4 regions of the Cytobacillus gottheilii genome follow, and region 3 is predicted to be linked to each of the others. Evidence: predicted binding sites of a transcription regulator. Region 3 holds the regulator's gene; each other region holds the start of a gene.
What was found. The regulator Rex, encoded in region 3, represses fermentation and respiration genes when NADH is low (regulators of the CRP and FNR family bind a similar motif). The targets are predictions, from matches to a motif close to TTGTGAAATATTTCACAA.
Positions count from the first base shown of each region.

Region 1: the regulator Rex is predicted to act here: its motif matches at 3,924-3,941, upstream of qoxA (cytochrome aa3 quinol oxidase subunit II).
Region 2: the regulator Rex is predicted to act here: its motif matches at 2,994-3,011, upstream of pflB (formate C-acetyltransferase).
Region 4: the regulator Rex is predicted to act here: its motif matches at 3,628-3,645, upstream of J1899_RS19245 (TorD/DmsD family molecular chaperone).

Region 1 is NZ_CP071709.1:2,543,942-2,552,064, reverse strand. Features, by position in the region: gene qoxD (cytochrome aa3 quinol oxidase subunit IV) at 1-263, opposite strand, end outside; gene qoxC (cytochrome aa3 quinol oxidase subunit III) at 265-861, opposite strand; gene qoxB (cytochrome aa3 quinol oxidase subunit I) at 858-2,807, opposite strand; gene qoxA (cytochrome aa3 quinol oxidase subunit II) at 2,885-3,811, opposite strand; gene J1899_RS22745 (hypothetical protein) at 4,288-4,416, shown strand; gene J1899_RS12545 (beta-propeller domain-containing protein) at 4,622-6,787, shown strand; gene J1899_RS12540 (acyl-CoA dehydrogenase family protein) at 6,954-8,105, shown strand.
Region 2 is NZ_CP071709.1:2,505,372-2,513,494, forward strand. Features, by position in the region: gene J1899_RS12325 (D-alanyl-D-alanine carboxypeptidase family protein) at 1-19, opposite strand, end outside; gene J1899_RS12330 (glycine-rich domain-containing protein) at 312-1,262, opposite strand; gene J1899_RS12335 (cupredoxin domain-containing protein) at 1,497-1,949, shown strand; gene safA (SafA/ExsA family spore coat assembly protein) at 2,161-2,778, opposite strand; gene pflB (formate C-acetyltransferase) at 3,096-5,321, shown strand; gene pflA (pyruvate formate-lyase-activating protein) at 5,671-6,399, shown strand; gene J1899_RS12355 (hypothetical protein) at 6,504-7,184, opposite strand; gene nadE (NAD(+) synthase) at 7,567-8,123, opposite strand, start outside.
Region 3 is NZ_CP071709.1:392,923-400,860, forward strand. Features, by position in the region: gene rimI (ribosomal protein S18-alanine N-acetyltransferase) at 1-409, shown strand, start outside; gene tsaD (tRNA (adenosine(37)-N6)-threonylcarbamoyltransferase complex transferase subunit TsaD) at 406-1,434, shown strand; gene J1899_RS02110 (ABC-F family ATP-binding cassette domain-containing protein) at 1,681-3,600, opposite strand; gene moaC (cyclic pyranopterin monophosphate synthase MoaC) at 3,766-4,251, shown strand; gene J1899_RS02120 (redox-sensing transcriptional repressor Rex) at 4,276-4,920, shown strand; gene J1899_RS02125 (YdiK family protein) at 4,978-5,184, opposite strand; gene J1899_RS02130 (CPBP family intramembrane glutamic endopeptidase) at 5,181-5,909, opposite strand; gene groES (co-chaperone GroES) at 6,250-6,534, shown strand; gene groL (chaperonin GroEL) at 6,591-7,938, shown strand, end outside.
Region 4 is NZ_CP071709.1:3,852,948-3,861,070, forward strand. Features, by position in the region: gene J1899_RS19235 (DMSO/selenate family reductase complex B subunit) at 1-496, opposite strand, end outside; gene J1899_RS19240 (DMSO/selenate family reductase complex A subunit) at 520-2,916, opposite strand; gene J1899_RS19245 (TorD/DmsD family molecular chaperone) at 2,947-3,603, opposite strand; gene J1899_RS19250 (nuclease-related domain-containing protein) at 3,939-4,775, shown strand; gene J1899_RS19255 (hypothetical protein) at 5,281-5,775, opposite strand; gene J1899_RS19260 (DUF6944 family repetitive protein) at 6,016-6,651, opposite strand; gene J1899_RS19265 (DsbA family protein) at 6,814-7,500, shown strand; gene J1899_RS19270 (disulfide oxidoreductase) at 7,500-7,919, shown strand; gene J1899_RS19275 (sensor domain-containing diguanylate cyclase) at 7,972-8,123, opposite strand, start outside.

The sequences.
Region 1 (8,123 bases), 2.2 Mb from region 3:
GTCAGTAAAGTACCTAGTATTGTAACAATGGCAATAAAGATTCCATAATAGACATTTGTGTAAATATGAGCTTTGTCTTCTGATTCTCCAGCATGCATAAACATAACCAGCTGCAGACCTGCTTGTATAAATGCTGTGACAAGCAGGATTGTCATTCCCGCAGTAAAAGACATATCAAAGAAATAAACGGCTAAAGCTACTGCTGTTAAAACAAGAGAGAAGATAAAGCCCATAACTTGTTTTATAGGAAATAACTCTTTCATATTACATCATTCCTTTCAAGTAGATGAAGCTGAAAATAAAGATCCAAACTACATCCAGGAAGTGCCAGTAAAGAGAGAATATAAAAGATTTATTAGCAGTTTGAGGTGTTAAACCATTCTTCTTAATTTGAATCATGATGAATAATCCCCATACAAGACCAAATGTTACGTGAGCTCCATGCGTCCCTAATGTTGTTAAAAGGATGGAGGTGAATGCACTTGTCTGCAAGGCAGCACCCACATGAATATAATGATTAAATTCGTAAATCTCAACACCTAAAAACGCAAGACCAAGAATTAGCGTGATTCCAAAGAAGACTAACATTGGTTTTGTTCTTCCCAGTCTCATCGCGTGAATCGCAAGCCCAATTGTGAAACTGCTTGTTAAAAGCAGAATAGTTTCAGCCAGCACTGGTGTTAATTCAAAAATAGAAGAACCAGCAGGACCGCTTCCAGTTCTTGGTGCTAGAACAAAATAGGAAGCGAATAGTGTAGCAAATAGCATGATTTCAGCGCCAAGGAAAATCCAAAAGCCTAAAATCTTCATTTGATTTTCTTGTGTACTGTATTCAAGAGGGAGTGAATGATCTATTTTCATACGGTAGGACCTCCCAGTTTTTCTTCAGTTTCTTTTATTTCTTCGACAGAGATATAGCGGCCATGATCTTTTTCAAATGACTGATAAGCCATGCAGCCGAAAATTCCGATTGTTGCAATAATTAAAGGAATCCACATTGCAAATACGAATGAGAAGCCCCATACAAAGAAGATGCTGCTCATGATGAAAGGAATTGGACTGTTGTTTGGCATGTGAATCTTTTCGAGTTCACCTTTAAACAGCTTGTGGCCTTTCTTTTTAGCATCCCAGAATGCTTCAGTTGAATCAACATTTGGAACAATTGCAAAGTTATATTCCGGTACTGGACTATGTGTAGCCCATTCAAGTGATCTTGCATCCCATGGATCTGAACCGATGTCTCTTGGAGCGTAACGAATACTATAGTAAATATTATAGACAATCAACGCAAAACCGATTGCAAGGCCGGCTGCTCCAACAAAAGAAATCATATTCCACATTGTAAAGCCTGCTTGTTCAGAATATGTGTACATTCTTCTTGCCTGACCATCCAGACCAGAGAAGAACATTGGAATGAAAGCAACAAGTGTACTGATGGAAATAATCCACGCACTTAATTTTCCAAGTTTTTCGTTTAACATAAAGCCAAACATTTTTGGCCAGTAATAAGTTAAACCTGCAAGCATAGCGAATACTACGCCTGGAATAATAACTAAATGGAAGTGAGCAACTAAGAACATTGTGTTGTGATACTGATAGTCAGCTGCTGACATTCCTAGCATTACTCCGGTAACTCCGCCGATTGTAAATAGCGGAATGAAAAGCAGGGAATAAAGCATTGGTGTCGTAATAACAATTTTTCCTTTCCAGAGTGTAAACAGCCAGTTAAAGATTTTTACACCTGTTGGGACGGCAATAGCCATTGTTGTAATTGAGAAGATACTGTTAACAAACGCGCCTTGACCCATTGTAAAGAAGTGGTGAACCCAAACAAGGAACGAAAGCAATGAAATAATAACCATTGATGCGACCATTGATTTGTAGCCGTAAAGGTTTCTGCGCGCGAAAGTTGAAATGATCTCACTGTATATACCAAACGCAGGCAATACTAAAATATATACTTCAGGATGTCCCCAAACCCAGAACAGGTTGGCCCATAACATGTCCATTCCGCCATTATTCGTTGTAAAGAAATTAGAAGCGAATAGACGGTCAAGTGTACCCATTGCAAGAGCAACTGTTAGTACTGGGAATGCAAAAACGATAATAATATTTGTGATAAAAGCTGACCATGTGAACATAGGCATTTTCATTAAAGTCATGCCAGGTGCTCTCATTTTTAAGATGGTTGTCATAAAGTTGATCCCTGTTGCCAGAGTACCGATCCCAGCAATCTGCAGGGCAATCATATAATAGTTCGTCCCGACTGACTCACTAAACTCGGTTCCTGCTAACGGGAAGTACGAAGTCCAGCCTGCGTCAGGTGAACCGCCGATTACGAATGAGATGTTAAAGAGCATTGCTCCCATGAAAAATAACCAAAAACTTAAAGCATTCAAACGTGGGAAAGCGACATCTCTCGCACCAATTTGCAAAGGTACAACAAAGTTCATCAGTGCCATAATAAATGGCATTGCCATGAACATAATCATAACAACTCCGTGAGTTGTGAATATTTCATTATAGTGCTGTGCATCTAATAATTTGTTCTCCGGCATTGACAGCTGAGCTCTCATCATGATTGCATCAGCGCCACCGCGGAACAGCATAAGAAGCGCAGAAATTAAATACATTATACCGATTCGTTTATGGTCAACAGTTGTTAACCATTCGCGCCATAAATAACCCCATTTTTTAAAGTAAGTTAATCCAGCGATGATGGCAATAACGGTTAACCCAATAGCGACCATGGAAGCGTATATTGCCGGGCTTGGATGCGGTATGGCGAATCGTTCAAAGAATTCCATACGATTTTATCTCCTTTCACGTATAACAAACAAGTTTACTAGCTTTAAATATATAATCTGCCTATTAATGATGATGTTCAGGATTCCTCATGATCGTGGTCTTCATGATCATGATCTTCATGATTTTCTTCATCAGAATCGTCTTCATTACTAGAAGATCCGTGATTATGTCCGCCATGTTCACCTTCAGGAGCTGGAAGGAAGTCAAGATGTGTACCGGTAAAGGTTAATTGACCAAGATGACCTGGTTCAAGTAGTTCATCAAACTTTTCTTCAGTAATAGGTGAAGCTGTATCTTTCACTTCTTCTACCCAGTCGTCAAATTCGTTTTGCGGCATTGCTGTAACATTAAATGTATTCTCAGCAAAGCCTTTACCATTAAAGTTTGCATTTCTTCCCATATATTCACCAGGAACATCTGCAGCAAGGTGCAAAGTGTTAACCATATCGGACATAGCATATTTTTGTCCGCCTAATTGCGGAATCCAGAAACTGCTGATTGTTCCAAAAGAGTATAATTTGAATTCTAGAGCACGGTCAGTTGGAATGTATAGGTAATTTACCGTTTCAATTCCTTCTTCTGGGTAGCTGAAATGCCACTTCCATGCTGAAGATGATGCATAAACAACTAAAGGTTCTTTATCTTCATATCCCGCTGGAGTTGCTTCGACTTTATAGTTGCTTTGCACAGACATAAAAGAGAGAACAGCAACAATCAGGACAGGAATACCAACACAAATTGATTCAACGAGTATGCTGCCTTCAATATGCGGCGGTTCATAATCTTCTTTTTGCTTTGAAGCTCTGTATTTAATTAACATGTAGGCCAAAATACCAAACACAGCCAATACGATAAATAACATGATACTAGCTGAGATGATAATGTCATTTGCCTGTGTTTCTGCTTGCGGGCCTTTTGGATCCAGAACAATTAATTGTTCACACCCTGTAAGCACTGTGGCAATAGTAATAACTAGAAAGAGGATTGCCGATTTAAGTTTCATTATTGTGCTCCTTTCATCAATGAATGAAATATAATTTTCATCATTACTAAACTATAAATTGTTCACATTAACAGTCTCTATATTAGTCTCATATAATGTTAATTACAATCATTTGTGATTTGTGTCACAAAATGTTCATGATTAGGAGACGTGTTTTTGTCACAAAAAGTTCATAAATAGACTAGTAAATGATTGGTAACTCCTGTTTTTTATTAGTATTTTCGATAAACCTAGAGTAATATAAGCTCTTTTAACCCATATTGTAAGAGCAACTAAAGTTTTTTTACTATAATTCATTTCTTATAAAAATTCATTTTAATGCAGTTTAAATATGTACATATCTGGGTAAAATATTTTCAACTATCTATACCCCCAGAAAAAAGTCTTTAACCCCGTATTGTATTGTAAATGTAAAGTTCAATTTATTGTCACAAAATATTCTTTAATGGAGCATTCATGTTACAAGGAGTCTGATTATGAAAATCTTTAATGCGGACATAGACCAAATATTAGATGATACATCCGATATGGCTGATGAAGATCTTTCGCATCTAATCAGACATATAGAAATAGATCTTTTGCTTGATAGTACACAAGATTGGTAATAAAAATTTAGGATTAAGGATTCTTATTGAAAGGAGCTTCGGTAATCACGAAGCTCCTTTTTTATAGTGGTGGCAGTAACAGAAAAGAAAGGGGAGTACACGGAATTCAATTATATATGGCTAAATTAAGCCGCTAAGAATTCTGTTGCTTCATTGTAACCATTTTCCAATTGTTCTCGTCAAAAGGAATAAAGGGGGAAATGCGATGAAAAAGATATGGCTTGTTATGTGCATTTTGCTGCTTGTTCCTGCGGCAATTGCTGCTGTTATTCTGAACACGCAGCTAAAGGTTGTAAGCCAGATTGAAAATGAAAATGTGGAGGTGCTCAGCAATAAAACATGGAAGATTTATTTTTCACGAAAGTTAGATCAAAAAACAGTTAATTCACAAACTGTATCTGTCATTAACGATCAAGGTGAGAAACAAGATATTGACATAAACTTAAGTGATGATCAAAAGAGCATCATTGTTAAACCTCCCGAATCAGGCTATAAAGCAAGAACAGGTTCATACAAGCTATTACTGACAGAGGACATTCAATCAGTGAACGGAAGAAGATTAGCTTCTCAAAAAGAACAGCTTTTTAGTGTTGAGCTTACATTGCCAAAAGCTGAATCCGTTGCTCAAATAAATGACCATTTCCTAAAACTGTTAGAAGATAAAGGGCGTTCAAAAGGGTTTGGACTTTATAGCGATGCAAGTTCTGCAGAGGACAGCAGTATGGAAAGCAGCGGGGAAGGCGGACAGTATTCAGAAACAAATATCCAAGTTGAAGGTGTTGATGAAGCAGATTCGGTAAAAACAGATGGTCAATACATTTACCGGGCAGCAGATGGCGAAGTGCAAATTGTATCTGCTCATCCAGTTAATGAAATGGAAGTCATGTCTGTACTGAAATTCACTCATGATTTTAGTCCGCATTCTCTGTTTCTGCATGAAAAACAGCTTGTTGTATTAGGACACAGTTATAGAGAAAATAAAAAGGGTACTGAAAACAAAGTTCAAGACATTTCTTTTCCCGCATATTATCAAAGTGTAAAAGCAATTGTTTATGATATCGAAAGTAAAAAACAACCAAAAGTAATAAGAGAAGTTGAAGTGGAGGGTTCCTTAACAGCAGCAAGGATGAAGGAAGGAAAAGTATTTATGGTAACAAGTCAATATCCAGATATTTGGATGTTAGAGGAGAAGCCAGATATGGACCTTCGACCAATTTTTAAGGATACTGCAAAAGCGGAATCCTTTGAGCGTGTGGATTTAAAAAATATCAATTATATACCAGAATCAAAAGATCAAAACTTCACCAATATTGCTGTCTTTGATTTGAACCAAAATACCAAAGAAGCAGTAATATCCTCCTTTATTGGCAGCGGTGACAATATGTATATGTCAAAAGATTATCTTTATATGGCTTCGGCTGATTATTCATTAATGCCACTGCGCGAAGAGAGCTTTGAAGATTTTAGTCCGGATACAACGATTTATAAATTTAAGTTTGAAGGTCTAAAAGCCGTTATGATGGCGAGCGCCGAAATAAACGGCACCATTTTGAATCAATTTTCAATGGATGAGCATGATGGTTATTTCAGAATAGCAACAACAAAAGGGAATACTTTCAACGATTCCACCCCTTCAGCTAATAATCTCTACATTTTAGACGAAAACTTAAATGAGACAGGTAATCTTGAGGACCTAGCGAGAGGAGAAAGAATATATTCTGCTCGATTTATGGGTGATAAAATATATATCGTTACCTTTAAAGAAACAGATCCATTGTTTGTTATAGACAGCAGTAACCCAAGGTCTCCTAAAGTTTTAGGCGAGTTGAAGATTCCTGGTTTCAGCAACTATTTACATCCTTATGACGAAAACCATTTAATTGGATTTGGTTATGATACAAGGGTTGAAGCAGGCAAAAACGGAAGCGATCCACTCGTCTTTACTGAAGGTATTAAAATCTCACTATTTGACGTGAGTGACATGAAGAATCCGAAGGAAAAATTCACAGAGATTATTGGCGGAAGAGGAACCTATTCACCTTTAAATTATGATCACAAAGCATTACTTTTTGATAAAAATAAAGATATTTTCGCATTTCCCATTATGGTATATGAAAACATGAAAGATAATCAGTATGATAGTAAATTTACATTTCAGGGTGCTTATATTTATGGTATTGATGTAGAGAAAGGTTTTACAATAAAAGAGATGGTGACACATCAGGATAAAGATGCAATATACGAAGAATGGGAAGATACAATTGATAGACTCGTTTATATTAACAACGTGATCTACGCACTTTCCCCAAATGCCATATCAGCGTATGATATGGATTCCTACAGGAGAAAAAATTTTGTAGAAATCAACTAGGAAGGAAGCGAGACTGCATCTTGGCATGCAGTCTTTTTTAAAATTATTCTAACATAAATAAATTCAAACCAACCTTTGATAACAAACTTGAAGTCACAGTAGTTCACATCAGAAAATAAATCCAGTAAAATAATTATATAATCCGACAGGAAAAGAGGGATTTATAATGAATTTTTTACAAACAAATGATGCCAAAGAGCGTTTGCACTATCTTGAGAAAATAGCTGAAAACTTTCGAACAAGGGCACATATACATGACCAGGAAGGAACGTTTCCTTTTGAAAATATGACTGAGTTAAAGAGGTCCGGCTATACTGCATTGACAGTACCTGCAGAATATGGAGGTAAAGGAATCTCATTATCCGAACTGCTGCATCTGCAGGAGACCATAGCAGAAAGAGATGGATCTACTGCCCTTTCAATTGGATGGCATATGGGGATTGTTCACAACCTATTCGAGAAAAAAGCATGGGATGAAAGCATTCTTCGATGGTTAGCTGGTGAAGTTTTGAATGGTGCCCTTATAAATACGTTGGCAACCGAGCGGCAAACAGGCAGTCCGACACGAGGAGGCAAACCGCATACAACTGCAAAGAAGCACAATAATAAGTGGATCATAAATGGCAGGAAAAGCTTTGCAACCATGTCCCCTGTACTCGATTATATGATCGTAACAGCAACGATTACAGAAACGGAGGAAGTTGGAAGCTTTATTATCCCTGCAAACAAAGAGGGTATTATAATAGAAGAAACTTGGAATAGCGTAGCGATGAGAGGGACGGGCAGTCATGATGTTATTTTCCAGGATGTAGTCATTGATCGTAATTTTCTAGTTGAAAAAATGCAGCAGGGTCCCAAACAGGCTAACGGCTGGCTTCTTCATATTCCTGCGTGTTATCTAGGAATTGCACGGGCAGCTCAATCTTATTCCATCCAATTTGCAAAGGAATATTCTCCTTCTAGTATTAATAGGCCAATTATTGAATTGCCTAATGTTCGTCAAAAACTTGGCGAGATTGAGCTAGAGATCATGAAGTCCCGCTATTTCATGTATGGAGCTGCAAAAGGGTGGGATGAAAGTGAAGCTGAGGAACGAAATACAATGACACCCATTTTATCAGCTGTTAAACATGAAGCTACAAATAGTGCATTGAAAATTGTTGATTTGTCTATGAGAATTGTCGGTGCGCATAGTTTGGCACAAAATAATCCGCTGCAAAGATACTACCGGGATGTTAGGGCAGGTCTGCATAATCCTCCTATGGATGATATGACCATTGAACAGCTTGCTGCGTTTTCAATTGATCAGAAAAAGTAAAACATTTTAAAATAATTG
Region 2 (8,123 bases), 2.1 Mb from region 3:
ATAATATTAGTTTCTTCACAAATAAACACATCCAATACTTAGCCTTTAACCTTTATAGATTGTACCAAAATATTGTCTGTGATTTATAAATGAAATTAAATTGTTAATAAAATGAAATGTTTCTTCCTTTTTTTGAAAAAAATGAGAATTAGTAAGTTTAATGTCCTATTTGAAGTCTCTGTATCTAATTCTTTTTACTTAGATTCTTACCATAAAAGAGATACCTCCGCATATTTTATTTGATTACAATTAAAAAAACCTGTCTAATGACAGGAATTTTAATATTGGCATCTGGTCAGTGTTATCGCTTATTAACTGCTGCACCCTCCGCCGCCGCAGCTCGAACAGCTTGAACCTCCACCGCTATCTGAATCTGATGAACTGCTGCACCCAAACCCGGAGCAGGATGATCCTCCTCCTGCATAGTGATCCTTCGTCATTTCTTTCGGCATGTATTCATGCATATGATCTTCAAAAAGATCAGGTTCGTATAGAGAATAAAAGATAATCGCACTCGAAGCATACATATATACTTGAGATTTGTCCGTCCCTTTTTCAAGGGTCAATAAATCTCCATTGTTCATTAAACGATTCGCTTCATTCATTTCATCTTTCATCTTGTGAATTAGATACATTTTTACATCCATGTATTCTTTGCCTGTATTAAAATATTTTTCAAGCAACGCTTCTTCATCCTTATTGCGAAAATCACTAAGAATTTCTTTTTTCATTGGATGTTTAAGAAATGCTCCCCAAATGATCTTACTGTTTTCTTCTACGTTAAATAAACTTAAATAGACCCAATCAAAAAATGCACGTTCTCCAGGAATTGGAGCAGTATTTAAGTTTGGCGCATGGTGTAAATATCCTCCAAAGAACGAATTGCAAAATTGCTGATACTCTCTTGTAAACATCAGCATTTCATGCCAGACCTCATCAGCCTTTGCACTGAACATTGGAACAGATTTTAGAATGGCATTCATGACAAAATACCTTTTCAGCTCATAAATTGCCCAGTCAACCTGAAGAGAAGACGTTTTTGGAAACTCTCTTAATACTCTGTTAAGCACATTGTCTTCATACGAAAATGGCAGTGACTGCTCAAGTTTTTCTTCAATTGGCATTGCAGCTGTTATTTGCAGGCCTAAATCATCTGGTACTGGTGTTTTCTTTAAAGTCCCAATTCGTTTTTTAGGTCTGTTTGTTGCTGTAAGGATCACAGCTAAGAAGATCATTATAAAAATAACAATAAAAAATTCCATGCCTCTCCCCCATTTCTTTAGAAAAACATCAAAATTAAAGGAACTGGTATTTAACCATAAGTTATATTTAAATTTTTACACTTTTCCCTCTTTTTGTCTACATGGAAATCACTATGTTCATGTTAAAAAAATGTTTTCTAGATTTTCTAAAAAAAAACATGAAAATAGACAAGTTTGCCTGTCTATTTCGCATACCTTTATAATGGACAAACTATTTGAGGGGGAGAATAAGGAATGACATTTTTTGTATTAAAAAAGAGAACAATTATCTTGTTTTTGGCTGTGTTAACTGTAGTTGCAAGTGCAGCAGCAGTTATTTACACAAGATCTGAAAATGTTACTGCATTCAGTCCTGCTGCAGGTGAGAATGTCAGAGACATTCACATGGTAACAGGCGAATTTACAACAAACACTGCTGATGGAAAAGAGATGGAAGTTTACCGCTGGGATCCCGGTACCATATTTGTTGAAAAAGGCGAAAATGTAAATTTGAAAATTTTAGGTGTTAATGGAAGTGAGCATCCATTTTACATTGAAGGTACAGACATAAAAGGTGTTGTTAAAAAAGGAGAGGAAACCGTAGTACCATTAAATTTTGCAAAAGAAGGAACATATAAGCTCATTTGTAATGTTCATTCCCACCATGAAAATCATGGTACGATGATTGCATATATCGTGGTAGATTAAAAAATTGACAGATTGTAATATTTTATCAAGTTACCTTATTAAGACAAAACCAGAAAGAAAACGGCTTAGTTTGATTCCACATACATTTTCACATCAATTACCTGCTTCGCATAATCATTCTCAGCTGCTCATTTCCAACTATTTAATATGCAAAAAAGGATGTCCTCAATTTAGATTGGACATCCTTTTTAATGGATAAATACTAATCTTTTTATTTTGAAATAAACATCTGTGTCCAGTAATGGCCATATGATCCGCCTTTTACGTAACCAACACCCATTTGCGTGTAGCTTGAAGAAAGAATATTTTTACGGTGCCCTTCACTATTCATCCACGCAGTCACAACTGCTTGGGCTGAAGTTTGACCTGCAGCTATATTTTCACCAGCTGTTTTATACGTGATTCCAAAGTTTTTAATCATTTGAAATGGTGTACCATACGTTGGTGAATTATGGTCAAAGTAATTCTTATTAATCATATCTTGAGATTTGTATCTAGCAACTCTTGCAAGCTCCCAATTTGATGTTAATGGTTTTAAACCATATTTGGCTCTTTCTTGATTTACCAGCTTTAAAACTTCTTCTTCAATCGTTAATGTAGAAGCTGATAAAGATGGTATATTAAGCTTTTGACCAGGATATATCATATTAGGATTTGAAACAGATGGATTTGCACTTATAATCTCAGAAACTCCAACCTGATATTTTAACGCAATTTTCCACATCGTGTCTCCTGTCTGAACACTGTGTACAGACGCTGCAGATGCTGAGGTATAAATTCCAAAGACTAGAGTAACAGACAACATGAAAGTTAGAAGTAGTTTTTTCATAGTCTTAATTAAAACAGATAACTTGCTAATTAAATAGCGGTAAATGTTGCCGAAGTTGCCTAAATTCATTAAAGTCCCCCATAGATTACTATATATAACAGTTCATGTTTTATGACCTATTAATATAATACAGTTATTTATTTATCACTACGTTCATAGTGTTAAATAAATAACAAATCTATATTTACCAAGTGTTCACAATACGTTCATAATTATTGTGATTGTTTTCACAATAAATCTGTTATACTCAAATTGTAGTTAAGTTGTATCAACTGTTATAAGATATTTAAAATCATTTTTACAGAGGTGACTTGATAATGAAACAATGGAATGGTTTTACTGACGGCAAATGGAATAAAGAAGTAAATGTCCGCGATTTTATTCTTCAGAATTTTAAGCCTTATGATGGAGATGAGTCATTCTTAGTCGGTTCAACTGATGGAACTGACCAATTATGGGAACAAGTTATGGATCTTACAAAGCAGGAGAGAGAAAATGGCGGTGTCCTTGACATGGATACTGAAATTGTTTCAACGATTACTTCACATGGACCTGGCTATTTAAACAAGGATTTAGAAAAGGTAGTTGGTGTACAAACTGATAAACCTTTCAAACGTTCCCTGCAGCCATTTGGCGGTGTACGCATGGCTGTGCAAGCTTGTGAATCATATGGATTTGAAGCAAGCAAAGAAATGGAAAAAATCTTTACAGAATTCCGTAAAACACACAACCAAGGTGTATTTGATGCTTATTCAGATGAAATGAAATTAGCTAGAAAAGCGGCAATTATTACCGGACTTCCAGATGCTTATGGCCGCGGCAGAATCATTGGTGACTATAGACGCGTAGCTTTATATGGAGTTAACCGCTTAATTCAAGCTAAGAAAGAAGATATCAAAAATTTAAGCAGCGTAATGTCTGAAGAAACAATTCGTCTTCGCGAGGAGCTTTCAGAGCAAGTGCGGGCTCTCAATGAATTAAAACAACTTGCTGCAAGCTATGGCTTTGACATTTCAGAACCTGCAAACAATGCGGCAGAAGCATTCCAATGGCTATACTTTGGTTACCTTGCTGCCATTAAAGAACAAAATGGTGCGGCAATGAGCCTTGGACGTGTATCTACATTCCTTGATATTTATATAGAAAGAGATATCGAGAATGGTACCCTTACTGAAGTTGAAGCACAAGAAATTGTTGATCATTTCATCATGAAGCTTCGTTTAGTAAAATTTGCACGTACACCTGATTATAACGACCTATTCAGCGGAGACCCTACTTGGGTGACTGAATCAATCGGCGGTATGGCAATTGACGGCCGTCCGCTTGTAACAAAAAACTCATTTCGTTTCCTTCATACATTAAAGAACCTTGGACCAGCACCAGAGCCAAATTTAACGGTTCTATGGTCCAAAGATCTTCCTGAAGGATTTAAGAAATATTGTGCGATGATGTCAATTGATACGAGTTCTATCCAATACGAAAATGATGACATCATGCGACCAGAGTATGGTGATGATTATGGAATTGCCTGCTGTGTATCTGCAATGGAAATCGGCAAACAAATGCAATTCTTCGGAGCACGCGCCAATCTTGCAAAAGCATTATTATATGCGATTAACGGCGGCGTAGATGAAAAACTGAAAATCCAGGTAGCTCCTACCTTCTCTCCGATTACTTCTGATGTACTTGATTATGAAGAAGTAATGCAAAAGTTTGATAATGTTATGGAGTGGCTCGCAGGATTATATATCAACACTTTAAATGTAATTCACTACATGCATGACAAATACAGCTATGAGCGAATTGAAATGGCATTACATGATACAGAAATTCTTCGCACGATGGCAACAGGTATCGCTGGATTGAGTGTTGTAGCTGATTCATTAAGTGCCATTAAACATGCAAAAGTTAAAGTAATCCGTGATGAAAATGGAGTGGCTGTTGATTTTGAAACAGAAGGTGAATATCCACAATACGGAAACAACGATGATCGTGTAGACAGCATCGCGGTTGATATTGTAGAAACTTTCATGACAAAGCTTCGCAAACACCAGACATACCGCAATTCATTGCATACAATGTCAATCTTAACCATTACTTCTAACGTCGTTTATGGTAAGAAAACTGGCAACACACCTGATGGCCGCCGTGCTGGTGAACCATTTGCACCTGGTGCAAACCCAATGCATGGCCGTGACCGTAAAGGAACACTTGCTTCCTTATCATCTGTAGCAAAGCTCCCTTACGATTACGCACAGGATGGTATTTCTAATACCTTCTCAATCGTCCCTAAAGCTCTTGGTAAAGATGATGAGTCAAGAAAAAGCAACCTTGTTTCCATCCTTGATGGGTATTCCATTAAAGAAGGCCACCATTTAAATGTTAACGTATTTAACAGAGAAACACTTTTAGACGCTATGGAACACCCTGAAGAATACCCGCAGCTAACCATTCGTGTCTCAGGATACGCAGTAAACTTTATTAAACTAACAAAAGAACAGCAACTAGACGTAATCAACAGAACCTTCCACGAAACAATGTAACAAGAAAAGCGAAAGCGCCTTGCTCAGCCCCGACAAGCATAAGGCAAGACAGACGGAAGGTCGTTCTTTGACCTTTTGACTGGATTGACTTATGACCTCGAGGGGCTAGGCGCTGCAGCTAGACAACATGAAATGCGGAAGGCGCTCGCCTAGGGACGACAAGCTTAAGACAAGATGGCTAGAAGGTTGTTCTTTAACCTTCAGGACAGATTGGCTTAAGACCTCGAGTCCCTAGCGCCTGCAGCTGGACAAACAGAAAAGCGGAAGCGCTCGACCTTCTTACAATGAGAAATCAGCTTCGCCTGATTTCTCCCCTTCTATACTCTTGAATCATGAAAGGAAGATCACAATGAACGGAAATATACATTCTATAGAAACCTTTGGAACAGTTGATGGACCAGGCATTCGATATGTCATTTTTACGCAGGGGTGCCTTCTGCGCTGCCAATTCTGTCATAACGCAGATACTTGGGAGATTGGCACAGGTAAACAAATGTCTGTTTCCGAAATCATTGCTGATTTAAAGACATACCTTCCTTTCATTGAATCATCAGGCGGAGGTATTACAGTCAGCGGCGGAGAACCTTTATTGCAGCTGCCCTTTTTAATCGAATTATTCAAGGAATGCAAAAAGCTTGGTATCCATACTACTATTGACTCTTCAGGAGGATGCTATTCCACCTCCCCTCATTTCCAGAATCAATTAAAAGAAGTACTGAAATACACAGATTTAATATTGCTTGATCTTAAGCATATTGATAAAGACAAACATAAGAAATTAACTGGATTAACGAACGAGCATATTTTGTCATTTGCCAAATTTTTATCAGAGCAACAGATCCCTGTTTGGGTTCGGCATGTACTTGTTCCAACAATATCAGATTCTGAAGAAGATTTGCTCAATTTAGGCCGCTTTATTAGCACTTTAAATAACGTTAAAAAGGTAGAAGTATTGCCTTATCATAAACTTGGTGTTTATAAATGGGAAGCACTTGGATTAGACTACCCTTTAAAGGATATTGAACCACCAAGCGAAGAAGTAGCTGAGTGGGCTTATCAGCTATTAACATCACAATAATACGAAAAAGCATTCCTCTTGATCAGGAATGCTTTTTTCATACATGTATGAGTGATTAGTGTATATTTCATTTACTGTCCATTGTACAGAAAACATCAACATAATTAATGATTAATAATTAGTCTGCCGTTTTTATATTCAATATGATAACCTGTATATTCATCAAAGTTAACAGTAATGCTGGCACCTGTACGAATAGCTAGATTAATATTATCTTCCAACCCTTTGTCCTTATAAAAACTGTGTTTTTGAATGGCAAAGCTTTTATACTCCGGATCAATAGACAAACTGCCGGTTGAAAACCCACCGATTGGCTCGCCATTCTTAATCAGTGTAAATACATCAGAATTTTTAATACCATACAAGGATGCATCAATGTTTGCAGCAGCATCGATTAAATCTGCAAGATTACTATATTTTGTTTTATCTTCAATTAAATGATAGGTATCTCCTTCTGGAGATACAATTGTCTCAGGATCCTCATTTTTGTCTTCCGTCTTTCCTTCTTGCTTTTCATCATTAGCTGGCTCGGTTTCAGATTGATGATCAACTTCTTCTTTTACTGTTTCTTCTGTTTCACTAGGATCTTCCCTATTTAACTCATTATTAGATTCAGTTTCTTCCTCTTCAGTTTCAGGTACAGCATCCTGACTGTCACTTTTAATCTCCTCATTTACTTGCTCTTCGTTTGCAGAAGCATCATCTGGTCTGCCTTCATAATAAAAAGCTCCTGCAGCAGAAAAGAACAAAGCCGCTACTAAAGTATAAATCCATTTTTTCTTCAAAATCATTCACTCCTTTTTGTTGCTTTCATTTGTTTACTTATTAGACGATGCAAAAAACGTAAAAGTTGATAATTTATTTAAAAATATTTCAAAAATGTTACAAAATGATTTCAATATCTATCTATCTTTCTACATTTGACGTAATATTTGATGAAAAGTTACAGATATTTCACTTTAACCTGAATTCTTTGTCTTAAACCTATTTCATTAGGAGTTTAGATTCACCAATCAAAAATAGGACTTTTTTAAAGTACTTTTTAAAAAGGAGATGATAAGCAATCATAGAAAAAAGGACAAAAAAACCCAAACGATTTGATGGAATTAAAGACTCTCTCCAAATCGTTTGGGTTTTGCAATTACATTAAATAATATGTCACAGAATTTACTTCCACCACGTATCAAACATAGATGCTGGCACTTGTCGCTTATGTTCTGTCATCACATAGCGTTTTTCAATTTTTTCAGCAACATCTGCTGGAACTGTTTTGCCTTCCAAATAGTCGTCCAGCTGATCATAAGAAATTCCAAGCTCTGTTTCATCTGCCTGGCCGGGCTTTTGATCAAGTAAATCTGCTGTTGGAACCTTTAAATAAATTCTCTCTTCTGCCCCAAGCTCTTGAAGCAGCTGTTTTCCTTGCCGTTTGGATAAACCTGTTAATGGCAGAACGTCCGCACCGCCATCACCATATTTAGTAAAGAACCCAGTTACCGCTTCTGCAGCATGATCTGTTCCAATGACAAGCAGGTTTTTTTGTCCGCCAAAAACATATTGTGCGATCATTCTCATTCTTGCCTTTACATTTCCTTTATGATAATCCTTGAGTTCATCTCCGGCTACAGACGTGTCATAGGTTTCTTTAACTGCATCCACGGCTGTTTTAATATTAAATGAAAATTCTTGATCTGCCTTAATAAAATCCAAGGCACGCTGTGCATCAT
Region 3 (7,938 bases):
CATAGAGGATGTTTTACAGATTGAACAGGCCTCCTTTACAACCCCATGGACGCGAGAGGCTTTTTATCATGAAATGACTCAAAATCGTTTTGCGGTATATGTTGTACTCGAAGAAGATGGAAAGATCATTGGCTACTGCGGCTCCTGGGTGGTTGTGGATGAAGTGCATATCACCAATGTTGCCATTCATCCTGATTACCGCGGCCAAAAGCTTGGAGAGGCATTAATGAGAAACATGATTGAAGTGGCGATTGAACTTGGTGCCGTATCAATGACACTTGAAGTGCGTGTCTCCAACCATATTGCACAAGCACTTTACCGCAAACTTGGTTTCCAAGATGGAGGCATTCGCAAAAATTATTATACAGATCTTCAAGAAGATGCTTTAGTAATGTGGGTGAACTTATGAGTGAGCAAAATCAATGGATAATGGGAATTGAAACAAGCTGTGATGAAACAGCTGTAGCAATTGTGAAAAATGGAAAAGAGATCGTTTCGAATATCGTCTCTTCTCAAATAGAAAGTCATAAAAGATTTGGCGGCGTAGTTCCGGAAATTGCCTCCAGACATCATGTTGAACAAATGACAATTGTCATTGAAGAGGCGATGAAGGAAGCAGATATTACGTTCTCTGACTTAACAGCCATTGCTGTCACGGAAGGGCCTGGGCTGGTGGGTGCTCTGCTGGTAGGAGTTAATGCGGCAAAAGCTCTGGCATTTGCACATAATATTCCGCTTGTTGGTGTTCACCACATAGCAGGTCATATTTATGCGAACCGCTTATTGACAGAGATGAAGTTTCCACTGCTGTCACTAGTCGTTTCTGGAGGACATACAGAGCTTGTTTATATGAAAGAGCACGGTCATTTCGAAGTAATCGGTGAAACACGAGATGATGCTGCTGGTGAAGCCTATGATAAGGTAGCGAGAACATTGAATCTGCCTTACCCAGGCGGACCTCATATTGACAGGCTTGCACAATTAGGCGAGCCAACAATTCCGCTGCCGCGTGCATGGCTGGAAGAGGATTCATATGATTTTAGCTTTAGCGGTTTAAAATCAGCAGTTATCAACACTGTCCACAATGCAGAACAGCGGGGAGAAAAAATAGAACCGGAAGCATTAGCTGCCAGTTTTCAGCAAAGTGTGATTGATGTACTTGTCACAAAAGCAGCAAAGGCAGCAAAGGCCTATAAGGTTAACCAAGTTTTATTAGCTGGGGGAGTAGCTGCTAATAAAGGCCTGCGTGCAGCCTTACAGGAAACCTTTGAACCTCTTGAAGAGATTGATCTGGTCATCCCTCCTTTATCATTATGTACGGATAATGCAGCAATGATTGCAGCTGCTGGCAGTATTTATTATGATAAAGGGATAAGATCACAGTTAAATCTCAATGCTAATCCTGGTCTCGATATATCTATCCACAATTCTTAAACAGTAGGAAAAAGTCCCTGTTCATACAGGGGCTATTTTTTGTGGATAAATAAATTAATTTTCAGAAAAATATAGTGGATATGTGGATAAGTGAACAACTTTTTGTGGATATTGTGGAAAAGTGTGTGGAATACTTATTTTTCAAGGGTTGGTTTGTTAATAAATTTGTGGATAAAAAAAGAACCGAGATGACAATAGTCCCGGTTCTTTTTTAGAGAATATTAATGTCTAAAGGGGGTACGATAATTAATCTGCTAGCTCAGTCCATTCTTCAAGAAGGGTCTCAAGCTCAAGTTTTGCCAGATCATTATCTGTTGTTATCTTTAGTACCCTCTCATGGTCTTGATAAACCTCAGGATCACATAAAAGTTGATCGAATTCTTCTATTTTGAGCTCAAGCTGCTCGATTTGTTTTTCGATCTCTTCTATTCTTCTTTTTCGCTGCCGTTCCAGTTTCTTGGCTTCTTTATCTAATTGGTAATTATTTTTTTCAGTCGAAGATACAGATTCAGCAGCTGCAGAAACAGCATCAAACTTTTCAAGCTCTTCCTGCTCCTTCTTTTTATCCACATAATAATCGTAATCCCCGAGAAACTCCTCCGCACCCTCTTTTGACAGTTCAATTACTTTTGATGTAATGCGGTTAATGAAATAGCGGTCATGAGAGACAAATAAGATGGTACCGGGATAATCAATTAAAGCATTTTCCAGAATCTCTTTACTGTCTAGGTCCAGGTGATTGGTAGGCTCGTCCAGTATTAGAAAATTAGATTTTTGCAGCATTAATTTGGCTAAAGCAAGACGCGCTTTTTCGCCGCCGCTTAACGTAGACACGGTTTTTAATACATCATCTCCTGAAAAAAGAAAGTTACCTAAAACGGTTCGGACGTCTTTTTCCAGCATTTGCGGATAATCGTCCCAAAGTTCATTTAAAACACGCTTATTGGATGTAAGCTCTGCTTGCTGCTGATCATAATACCCAATCGTTACATTGGAACCGTGCAGGATCTTACCTTGTAAGGCTGGAAGGTTTTCAATAATCGTCTTCAGCAAAGTAGATTTCCCAATTCCATTGGGTCCCACTAAAGCGACACTGTCTCCTCTAGTAATCCGGAATGAAAGGTTTTCAGAAACTGCTTCACCTGCATAGCCAATAGCGAGATCCATAACCTGCAGCACATCATTGCCTGATTGCCTGTCAATTTGAAAGCCAAAAGATGCTGATTTCTCATCGCCAAGGGGACGATCCATTACATCCATTCGTTCTAATTGTTTACGGCGGCTCTGTGCTCTTTTAGTCGTAGAGGCACGTGCAAGGTTCCGCTGAATAAAGTCCTGTAGCTTTGAGATCTCTTCCTGCTGCTTTTCATACTGCTTCATATCACGTTCAAAATCTGCAGCTTTCTGATCTAAGTAGCGGCTGTAGTTTCCGGTAAACTTTTTGATCTGATGACGGGAGATTTCGTAAACCTGCGTAACAACCTTGTCAAGGAAGTACCGGTCATGCGAAACAATTAAAATAGCTCCTTCATAGCTCTGCAGGTAAAATTCGAGCCATGAAAGGGTCTCGATGTCCAAATGGTTTGTTGGCTCATCAAGAATGAGCAGATCAGGTTTTGTTAAGAGCAGCTTACCGAGTGCAAGCCGTGTTTTCTGTCCGCCACTTAAAGATGATATTTTCGCATCATATCCTATGGTGTGAAAGTTCAGGCCGTGTAAAATCGAGCGGATATCTGCTTCATACTGGTAGCCGCCATTCTCTTTAAAGCTGACCTGAAGGCGATCATACTCTTTTAAAATGCGATTATACATTTCTTCATTGCTCATTGCGTTAGGATCAGACATTTTCTCTTCCAATGAACGCAATTCTTTTTCTTGCTGCTGTAATGAAGCAAAAACAGTCAGCATTTCATCCCAAATTGTCAGTTCAGATTCAAGTCCTGTATTTTGCGCCAAATAGCCGATTTCTACTTCCTTTGGCTTCATGATTTCCCCGCTGTCATAAGAAATATGGCCAGCGATTATTTTTAATAAAGTCGATTTGCCTGCCCCGTTTCGTCCAACGAGCGCAATGCGGTCTCTTGTTTGCACTTCCATTTTTATATTCGTTAAAATTGGATCAGCACCAAAGCTTTTATTGAGCTGATTAACTTGTAATAGTATCATGATTTTCACCTCTGCAATATAAGACAAGTGTATCGTATTCCGCTTAGGTTCGGCAATAAACCGACGTTATTTGAAGAAATTTGCAAATAAATATGTGAATATCAATACAAACTATACACAAATGCACCTAAAATAGTGTATGATTCTGTTGTGAGGTGTTAGTATATGGGAGATTTAACGCATTTTAATGAAGAAGGCAGAGCTAAGATGGTTGATATTGGCGAAAAAGCCGAAACCGTTCGCACAGCTATTGCCCATTCAAGTATAAAAGTAAATGAGGTCATATACGACAAGATTACGTCTAACAGTATGAAAAAAGGAGACGTATTAGCCGTTGCACAAGTTGCCGGAATTATGGCAAGTAAAAAAACATCTGACATTATTCCAATGTGCCACCCAATCATGCTTACAAGTGTGGACATTTCTTTTGAATGGAAGCTGACAGATTCTGATCATATTCTGCAAATTACGGCTACTGCCAAAACAAAAGGAAGCACAGGTGTTGAAATGGAAGCGTTAACAGCTGCTTCAGCTTGTGCGCTGACTGTATATGATATGTGCAAGGCCGTCGATAAAGGGATGATCATAGGGGAAACCTACTTACTAGAAAAAACAGGCGGCAAAAATGGGGATTTTAAAAGAACGGAGTAGGACGGAGAATACGGAGGTACAATGATGTCAACAGAACAAACCAAAATTCCGCAGGCTACTGCAAAGCGATTACCGCTGTATTATCGATTTTTAAAAAATCTGCATGCATCAGGTAAGCTTCGGGTTTCGTCTGCGGAATTAAGTGATGCTGTAAAAGTTGATTCTGCCACGATCAGAAGGGATTTTTCTTACTTTGGAGCACTTGGAAAAAAAGGCTATGGCTACAATGTGAATTATCTGCTGTCCTTCTTTAGAAAAACGCTCGACCAAGATGAAGTAACAAAGGTTGGTTTAATTGGTGTTGGTAATCTGGGGACTGCTTTATTAAACTATAACTTCTTAAAAAACAACAATACAAAAATTGAAGTGGGCTTTGATGTTTCGCCCGATAAAGTTAATCAAAAAATTGGGGATGTATCCGTTTATCATATGGACGATCTTGAGAAGGTCATTGAAGAAAATGACATCCAAGTTGTGATCTTAACTGTACCTTCACAGCATGCCCAAACGATTACAGATAGAATTTCACAAAGCACAGTAAAAGGAATTTTAAACTTTACTCCTGCTAGATTAACTGTGCCTCCAGCAATCAGGGTTCACCATATCGACTTAGCCGTGGAATTGCAATCATTAATTTATTTCTTAAAACATTACCCGGCAGATATGTAGGAGATCCCTCTAGGAAAGCATGTCTTATTCAAAATAAAAATGAGCCCTAATAAAGGCTCATTTTTTGTTTTCAAGATTTTTAAGCTTAAAGTGGAAGCTGATCATTTTGAGGCCAGCTCCAATGTCAAAGGTAGCAATGATAATGAGAAGGTTTGTTATGAATCCCCACTCTCCGTTTTGCTGAAGACTTTGAATAGCGATGTAGACAAATAGTATTCCAAGGATCAAATAAATGATGCCTGAAAACAGAGGAGTTCTTCTCATAGTACCCCTCCAAAAAATGCGGCCACTTGTTCCATTTCCTCCAGCCATTTTTCGATTTCTTCCATATTAAGCTGCATGACGACTACAAGAGAATTCATGGCCACGTGAGCAAAGATCGGCACAAGGATCCGCTTTGTTTTTACATATAGAAAGGCAAACGTGAACCCCATCGCTGAATAGAGAAGCAGATGTTCAAATTCAGTATGTGCTGCCGCGAAGATGACAGAGCTAAGGAGCGCTGATATGAAAAAATTGAAGCGTTTATGCAGGCTGCCGAAAATAATCTTCCGGAAAATGATTTCCTCCAAAATCGGTCCAATAATCGACACAACAATGATAACAATTGAAGACGTTTCAATGATACTCATGATTTGCTGTGTGTTCTCTGACCCCATTTCAATGCCAATCATATATTCAATATTTGCAGCAACAGATTGTGCAATCAGTGCTAAAAACACCCCGCCAATGGCCCAGGCGATCGATTTTACAACGGATGATTGCTCAGATAAACTACGCTCCACTTTCATATCCTTTCGCAGCAGGAAAAGAATGATGATGAGCGCTAGCGAAAAGCTAATCACAAGCCAAGAAGACACGGCCGTCCCTTCATCCATTCGAGTGCCAGTTATAAGCTCACTTCCAAATACCATAAGCGGCAAGCCGACAATGGAGGAAAGCTGCATGGCAATATACACAATTAAAATAATCCAGTATTCTTTTTTCAAATGATGATCTCCCTTATGACATAGAATCAAGCAAATGCTCTTTTAACCATTTTACTCATAAAGAGGAGCTTCTTTCAAATAGAAGGATACCTTGAACAGCCTTTATGCATAAAAAGAATGGGAATGTATATAATGAAGAGGTTGCCAGAAATGGATCTCTCTGGACTCTGGCGCAGGCAATAATAGACTTCCTTTTTAAGACTAAAATTTTTTATGAAAAATACAGCATCATGCTTGCAAATAAAAGTCAGAACTATTAATATAATAAATGTGTTAGCACTCAAGTCGATAGAGTGCTAATAAATAAATCACTACATAATGATTGAGGAGGTTGTTTCACTTGTTAAAGCCACTAGGTGATCGAATTATTATCGAGCTTGTTGAAACTGAAGAAAAAACTGCAAGCGGTATCGTGCTTCCAGACTCTGCAAAGGAAAAGCCGCAGGAAGGCAAAGTCGTAGCGGTTGGTACTGGACGCGTGCTTGAAAATGGTGAGCGTGTTGCATTGGAAGTTGCTGATGGCGACCGCATTATCTTCTCAAAATATGCTGGAACTGAAGTTAAATACGAAGGCAAAGAATATTTAATTCTGCGTGAAAACGATATTCTTGCAGTAATCGGATAAATCAAAAATAGACTTAGACTTATATTACTTTAAAATCTTTGAGGAGGTTATTACAAATGGCAAAAGAGATTAAATTCAGTGAAGAAGCTCGCCGCTCTATGCTGCGCGGGGTTGATACACTTGCAGATGCAGTAAAAGTAACTCTTGGACCAAAAGGACGCAACGTGGTTCTTGAGAAAAAATTCGGTTCTCCGTTAATTACAAATGACGGTGTGACAATCGCGAAAGAAATCGAACTTGAAGATGCATTCGAAAACATGGGTGCAAAACTTGTTGCAGAAGTAGCAAGCAAAACAAATGATGTTGCTGGTGACGGTACTACAACTGCAACGGTTCTTGCTCAAGCAATGATCCGCGAAGGTCTTAAAAACGTAACAGCTGGTGCAAACCCAATGGGGATCCGCAAAGGAATGGAAAAAGCGGTTCTTACAGCTGTTGAAGAGTTAAAAGCTATTTCTAAGCCAATCGAAGGCAAAGAGTCCATTGCACAGGTTGCTGCAATCTCTGCTGCTGACGAAGAAGTTGGCCAATTAATCGCTGAAGCAATGGAGCGCGTTGGCAACGACGGCGTGATCACAATTGAAGAATCTAAAGGCTTCACAACTGAGCTTGATGTGGTTGAAGGTATGCAATTTGACCGCGGATATGCATCAGCATACATGGTAACTGACACAGATAAAATGGAAGCTGTTTTAGAAAATCCATATATCTTAATCACTGACAAGAAAATCTCCAGCATCCAAGAGGTTCTTCCTGTACTTGAGCAAGTTGTACAGCAAGGCAAGCCATTATTACTAGTTGCTGAAGATGTAGAAGGAGAAGCACTTTCTACTCTTGTGGTAAACAAACTTCGCGGCACATTCAACGCTGTTGCTGTTAAAGCTCCTGGCTTCGGTGATCGCCGTAAAGCAATGCTTGAAGATATCGCAATTCTTACTGGCGGTGAAGTGATCACTGAAGAGCTTGGCCGTGACCTGAAATCTGCTGGTATTGACGCACTAGGACGCGCTTCTAAAGTGGTTGTAACAAAAGAAAACACAACAATCGTGGAAGGTGCTGGAGACAGCGCGCAAATCCTTGGCCGCGTAAACCAAATCCGCACTCAAATGGACGAAACAACGTCTGAATTTGACCGCGAAAAATTACAAGAGCGCCTTGCTAAATTAGCTGGCGGTGTAGCAGTCGTGAAAGTCGGCGCTGCAACTGAAACTGAATTAAAAGAGCGCAAACTTCGCATCGAAGACGCCCTAAACTCTACGCGTGCAGCTGTAGAAGAAGGAATCGTTTCCGGTGGTGGTGTTGCCCTTCTAAACGTATACAACAAAGTGGCTCAGCTTCAAGCTGAAGGCGACGAAGCAACAGGCATCAACATCGTTCTTCGTGCAATGGAAGAACCAGTTCGCA
Region 4 (8,123 bases), 1.1 Mb from region 3:
TGACATTTCCATATTTAGCCCGCAGTTCTTCGATTGGTCCGTATTCAATGGCGCGCATTGGACAAGATCCTACACAAGCTGGATTTTCACCAGCAGTGATTAAATCAATACAGAAATCACATTTTGTCATCTTACCAAGCACTTCATTGTATTGCGGAGCGCCATAAGGACAGTTCCATACACAATATTTACAGCCGACACACTTATCATGGTCTACTAATACAACGCCGTCTTCTTCTCTTTTATACATTGCACCAGTTGGACATCCTTCCACACACTTTGGATTTTCACAATGGTTGCAAGAAATAGATGTGAAAAAGGTTTGGATATTTTGAATAACAGCATGATCTCTTTCTACATAGTCACCTTCGGAATGCTCATAAACACGGCGAAAGTTGACACCAACCTCATTATCATTTTTATCTTTACACGCTACCACACATGCTTTACAGCCTGTACAATAATCATTATTTATATAAAAGCCTAGCTGAGCCACTTGCTCTCCCACCTTTCATTCTTCTACACTCTTGCTACTTCAACTAAGTTTGTATGCTGAGGATTTCCTTTGGCCAATGGAGATGGACGCTGACTTGTCAGCGTATTGACATTTCCGCGCTGATCAACCCCATTTTTATCCGGACTCCACCATGCCCCTTGCGGAATGGCAATCGTTCCCGGAATAACACGATTAGTCATTTTCACCGGCATATGAACTTCACCGCGGTCATTAAAGATCTTCACACGATCTCCATCTTTTATGTTTCGAGCAGCTGCATCCCGCTCATTCATCCACATCACTTGCGGACCGGCTTCCTCCAGCCACTTATTGTTGTCAAACGTAGAATGACAGCGGCGCTTATAATGCCAGCCAATTAGCTGGAGCGGATATTTTTCTGTTAAAGGATCTTCAGGCCCTTCCCAGGATGAGATATACTTTGGAATCGCTGGAATCTCTTCATGGTCATTCATGTCCCACAATGCTTTAGAGAAAATCTCAATTTTTCCTGATGGTGTTTCAAATTTATTGTTTTTAGGATCTTTAATCTGCTGTTCGAACGCGACCACTGAATTGCCTTCTAATGAGACTTGATAAATTCCCTCTTTTTTAAATTCCTCAAATGTCGGAAAGTTGGGATCTGTTTTTCTTGATTCTTCTATCGACCATTTAATCCAATCCAGCTCTTTTCTTCCTTCAGTAAATTTCTGCTCAACACCGAGCTTTTTAGCCAGCATTGTCATCCACTCATAATCTGATTTCGATTCATACATGTTTTCAATGCATTTTTGTGACAAAATCGCCTGCTGAGAAGGAGCCCAAGTTGTACCGACATCCCATCTTTCCATAAATGTATTGGAAGGAAGTAAAATATCAGCAAATTTTGCGCTTGGTGTCATAAAGATTTCACTGACAACAATTAATTCAAGCAAGCTTTCATCACTTAAAATCTCTGCTGTTTTATTACAATCAGAATGCTGATTGATCAGTGTATTACCGGCTAAATTAAACATGGCTTTCATATTTACAGGCAATGCATCCTGTTCCTCAGCTAATCCTTTCACACCATCTTTAGCACCCATTTCCGTTCCGCGCACAATGGCATCTGTCCACAAGAAGCAAGGAATGGTTAAACCGACTGGATTATCGCCTTTAGGCACAGCTGTTGTTTTAACTAGACTGATATAACCGGCACCAGATGCCCATCCGCCTTTCACACCCACATTTCCTGTGATGGCTGCAAGCACTGTGCCGCCGCGCACAAATTGTTCACCATATGCTTGCCGCTGCGGTCCCCACCCCTGCATAAGCGCTGATGGTTTATTGGTTGCGTATTCTCTGGCAAGTCTGCGGATAGTGGAAGCAGGAACCCTTGTAATTTTTTCAGCCCATTCCGGTGTCTTAGGAACACCATCTTTCTCTCCAAGGATGTAACTTTTTAAAGACTCTCCCTCTGGCACACCATCAGGCATATGGTTTTCATCAAAACCAACACAATATTGATCGACAAAGCTCTTATCATATAAGTTTTCTGTAATGATGACATGTGTCATGGCATCCATCATCGCTGCGTCTGTTGTAGGCGCGATCGGAATCCATTCATCAGCAAGTGCTACAGCCGTATCAGATTGGCGCGGATCAATAACAACAATCTTCACTCCATTTTCTTTCGCCTTTCGCACATAAAAATCTGTTACACCAAATCTCGTTTCAACCGGATTATGGCCCCAAAGGATAATCATTTTAGAATGTGACAGGTTATCCAGAGTGCTTCCTGTTTGGGTTGTTCCGTACGTAAATGGAGTTGCATTTGTCGTTTGTGCAGAACTATAAGAATTGTGAAATCCTAAGTATCCGCCTGTTAGCCCAAATAATCTCTGAATCATGTTTCCTGCACCGATAATACTTCCTGAGTGCCCGCTCGCATAGTTGCTGTAACGGCTGGCAGGTCCATACTTTTCTGTTATTCTCGTTAACTCTTTTGCAATATAATCAATCGCTTCCTCCCAGGAAATACGTTCAAACTTCCCTTCTCCACGCTTGCCTACACGCTTCATTGGATATTTTAAACGGTCAGGATTATACACAAATTGGCGGTATCCTCTTCCGCGAATACAAGCCCGCAGCTGCGGCAGTTCGAAGGTATCGGCTTTTGTATCTGTTGTTAACCTTGTAACCACGCCATTATTGATATGCGCCTTAATCAGGCAGCGGCCTCCGCAGTTAACCGTTGAACAAGTTGTGAGCACAAGTTCATCTGCATTTTTTGCAGCTGATTCCGCTCCAGCTTTTTTCACCATGTTTCCAGTTGTTGCAATTCCTCCTAAAACCACTGGGGCTGATACGGCACCCGACCATTTAATAAATTTTCTTCTTGAAATCTTTTTTTCATTTAGTTCATTGAAGAATCCATTACTCATGTCTGTAACCTCCCGTATAAAAAAATCGTATTAAAACAGTTCATTTATTAATTCACTGTCAAACTGAATAAATGAGTTTAGTATATTAGCAGAGCCTTGAAAAAAGAGAGAACTGGCATTAGTCAAAATATCTTGAGCAAAATCGGGTATCCATTTTTTCAAATGCTCATCCAGCATTTTTTTCTGACCAAGCAGTGCTGCTGTTTGTTCAGCAGGACTATCCGCTTCAAGCGCTTGATCAATTAAAATACTCATAAATTCAAGCTCATAGATTAAATGATCATCTGCTTCATCATGCTGTCCTTCCTGCTTCTTCATTTCTAAGCCAAAATAGCTGTATAAATCTCTCACTTCAAAGGTTGGATAGTCGAACAATGCTCGATCCTTTCCTCTATAAACAGACTCCCATGGTGGACAAGGAAGTGATTCAGGTCCAACAAATAGCCGGAAATAATCCTCTCTTGTTTTTTGAATCGCAGAAGTCTCTTCTTCTTGAAAAAAGGATTTTAGGAAGTCACCGTCTGATATTTCTTCAGGGAAACCATTGGTTTGCACGTTATCCTTAATCAGACTGTAAGATTCCTGACTCATTGGAGCTGAAAACATAACTATTAGCAATTGATACATATATTTTCTGGCGTTCATCCATTCGATTTTATCCTCATCCATCAAACCCGTTTGGATCACTTTCACATCAACTCCTGTCTAAGATTGTGAACTTAATCACTAACTTAAATGAAGTATATTATTTTCTCATACAGAAAAATATGGACCGTGATACGAAAATAAAAATGAATTTTTGTACAGTGTGACAATAGAAAAACGGGGTGAAAAGTGATGAAAATCACCAGATGTCAGGAGATCTTCATGATGTTGGATGAATAAGGAAAAGGAAAGGTGGATTTTAATGTAGAATTAATAAAGGGGGAACCTGGGGAATCATCAGATAGGAGTTGAAAATTATTAGTTGTTACCGCCATAAACCAATTGAGCTGATCATTCTGCAATCATTAGAGGGCAGAATGAATTTACCTGATCTCAAGAAAAAGCATCATTTAGAAAAAGGATATGCCGGGGAAAAACGCTTTGATCACTGGCTTGAAACGGAGCTATCAAGCTCTTTCATTCTACTCAAAGATTTAACGCTGGATGTCCAATCATCCAATGCACTTCAAATCGATACGCTGCTTATCTCTGAAAAGACACTCTACTTATTTGAGGTGAAGAATTATGAAGGTGATTTTTCAATCGATGAAGAAAAATGGCACTCCATCACAGGTACGGAAATCAAATCACCATTACAGCAGCTCAAACGAAGCGAGCTTCTGCTCAACCAATTTTGCCGCGAGCTTGGCTATAAAATACCAATAGAATCTTATTGTGTATTTATAAATCCCGAATTTCATTTATTTGGCTGCACCCCTCAGCAACCACTCATTTTCCCTGCGCAGATTAAGAGATTCCTCCAAAAGATTAATAACCATTCCACTAAACTTAAAGCCCAGCATCATAAACTCGCTGCTGCATTAAACTCTTACAAGCTAGAAAAATCTCCCTACTCACGTTTTCCTGCCTATTCCTATGACACGCTCAAAAAGGGAGTACCTTGTCCTGTATGCCGAACGTTTATGCTTCCTTCTAACTCTAAAATGGTATGTGATCAGTGCGGATTTGTTGAGAAATTGGGCGCTGCAATACTACGGTGCGTTCAAGAGTTTAAAATTCTATTTCCTGAAGAAAAAATCACTGTTGCTGGAATTTCTAATTGGACTGGAGGCCTGACTGTAAAGACAGTACAAAGAGTACTCAAGAGGCATTATCGCTTGACTGGCAGTGGAAGAGGATCCTTTTATGTTTGATGCTTAAATGGTTTGTCTTCTGGTATGCCTTGGATTTTTTCATTTGCTCGTGCATACATATTGTGATTGCACGGGCTTTTTTGCTATATTGTGTTTTTATTATTGAATAGTTGAAGGCTTATTTGTGCGTTATTTTTGGTTTACTAGATTTAGGTTTGGGTGCTTTTGGTGACACCATTTTTTAGATTCTGGATTATAGAGGAGGGTTTCTTCCCTTTTCGCGACAACGTTTTCCAGATTGTGGATTATAGAGGGGTGTTTTTTCTCTTTTCACGACACCATTTTCCAAATTTCGGATTTAAGAGGGATGTTTCTTACCTTTTCACGACACCATTTTCCAGATTTCGGATTTAAGAGGGATGTTTCTTACCTTTTCACGACACTGTTTTCCATATTTTGGATTTAAGAGGGGTGTTTCTTCTCTTTTCGCGACTCCTTTTTCCAGATTCTAGATTATAGAGGGGTGTTTCTCCCTTTTTTACGACACCATTTTCCAGATTGTGGATTATAGAGGGGTGTTTCTTCTCTTTTCGCGACTCCTTTTTCCAGATTCCAGGTTATAGAGGGGTGTTTCTCCCCTTTTCACGACACCGTTTTCCAGATTGTGGATTACAGAGGGGTATTTCTTCTCTTTTCGCGACACCATTTCCATATTCTGGATTATAGAGGGTGTTTCTCCCTTTTTCGCGACTCCATTTTCCAGATTGTGGATTATAGAGGGGTATTTCTTCTCTTTTCGCGACTCCATTTTCCAGATTCTAGATTCTAGAGTGGTGTTTCTCCCCTTTTCACGACACCGTTTTCCAGATTGTGGATTATAGAGGGGTGTTTCTTCTCTTTTCGCGACACCATTTTCCAGATTCCGGATTATAGAGGGGTGTTTCTCCCTTTTTCGCGACTCCATTTTCCAAATTCCAGGTTCTAGAGGGGTGTTTCTCCCCTTTTCACGACACCGTTTTCCAGATTGTGGATTATAGAGGGGTGTTTCTTCTCTTTTCACGACGCTAGTTTCCAGATTTTAGATTATAGAGGGGTATTTCTCCCTTTTCACGACACTATTTTCCAGATTCTAGATTTTAAAGGGGTGTTTCTCTCTTTTCCGCGACACCACTTTCCACATTCTGGATTACTCAGGTTTAATACTCCCCTTTTCACCACACCATTCTCCATATTTATGTTTATCGCACGGTTTCCCCCCTCTTTCACAACTCACCTCTCCCAAAATCCATCTAAAACGCCCTCACCTCCCTCTATTATAAAAAGAAAACGTACGCCTCTCCCCATCCTCCTCATTTTCCGCTTCCAACGAAAAGGCTTTAATCAAAATAAAAGCTCCAATTACTTGTATCCAGCTCCCGATCATTAGGATGTGTTCACCCGCTTCATCCAGTTCCTGCAGTAAGAAAACAGTGCCAATTGCCTCAACGATCGAGCCCAGCGAAACGAGACTATTTCCTGTCATATCCAATTCTCTGGCAGGTGTGTCGGCGGCCAGGTAAGCTCCCACTGCTTCAAATGCTGCGCCAAGTCCTTGCACGGAACTTCCTAGTGCATCAATTCGCCAGCCATCTTCTTCTGACTCATTTAATTCGACATGTATCCCGACTGAGTTTGTGGTATTGCCTGCCGCTTCAATCCAGCAGCCCAAGATATAATAGTAAGTTGATTCAGCACTTGCCGGGTTGGGATCTTTTGACCTTCCGATCGCCTGTAATGAGTTGCCCAATGCCTCGATCCCATTTCCCTTAAGGACCAGTTCTTTTCCCTTTTTTGTCCGTGTGACGGTGGCATGGGTCTGACCTATGGCTGCTGACAATGTGCCCAGTCCAAGAAGCCATGCTCCTGTTATGAGTAATCCTTCGCCTGCATGATCCATGCCTTCCCTCCTAATAAGACGCTGCTACTATGGTATGGTGAAGTATGGATATTTGTACCTCACAAGCCTCGCCTGCAAAGCGGATCCTTCTAATGGCCTTTTGAATAGTTTTCAGCCATTTGATAAAATAGTAAAGCTACAACTAGAAAAGGAGATTTATACATGTCACAGAAAAAGAAATCATCTAATACATTTATTATTGTTTTGACTCTTCTAGTCTTTGCTTCCATTGCGGTGTTTGTTGTGCTCAACAGCAATAACCAGAAAGAAAATGAACCCGGTACTGAATTTTCAAAGCAGCCTTCACTGGAAACACAGCCTAGATTAGGAGAAAAAGACGCATCGGTCAAAGTCGTTGAGTTTGGCGACTTTAAGTGCCCAGCATGTAAAGCATGGGGAGAAAGCATTTACCCGCAGCTTGTGGATGATTATGTAGAGAGTGGACAAGTTGAGTTTGGTTATATCAATGTCTTATTTCATGGTGAGGAATCCACATTAGGCTCTGCTGCTGCAGAAGCCGTGCTAAAGCTTGAGCCTGAATCCTATTGGGACTTCCATAAGAAGTTATTTGCAGAGCAGCCTGAAAATGATCATGATACTGTATGGCTGACGGTGGATAAAATACAAGAAGTGGCGGCTGAAACAACTGGCATTACTGCTGAGGATCTAGAAGCAGCAATGCAGACGGAAGCGGTTGTGGAAGAAGTAAATAAAGATACCTCCCTTGTTGAAGAGTACGAAATACAATTAACACCAACCATTATGGTTAATGAAGTGATGATAGAAGATCCTTTTGATTATGAAAAAATAAAAAGTGTGATTGATGAAGCATTAGAGGATCAGGAATAATGGAGGCACAAAAGAAGAGTCAGCTCTTTTTATATCTTGCATGGGTCATCTCCATGATTGCTGCACTTGGCAGCCTTTATTTTAGTGAAATCCGAGGCTTTGTCCCTTGTGAACTCTGCTGGTATCAGCGAATTTTCATGTATCCGCTTGTTTTCGTTTTAGGAATTGGCGCTTTTTATCAGGATCATACAGTGAAAAGAATTGCTTTGCCAATGGCTGTGATTGGCTGGTGCATTTCCATCTATCATTACTTGCTGCAAATGGTTCCTGGTTTTGCCGAAATCAAACCTTGTGCAAATGGCGTTCCCTGCAATGCCAAGTATATCGATTGGTTTGGGTTTGTAACCATTCCTTTCCTGGCCTTAACGGCATTTACACTAATTATTGTTTTACTGTTTCTGATGCGCATCAAAAGATAAAGCAAAAGGGTGCTCCTGACTTCGGATCACCCTTTTTTATTGTCAGAGCCCCTTAATGCGGTTCCGACATATACACTCTATTTTTTCCTGTTCTTTTCACCTTATATAATGCTTCATCAGCTAGACGGATGACCGAAGTGATGTTGTTGATTTCAGGGTGATACACCGCTCCGCCTACACTGCAGCCAACATGAACAATATGTT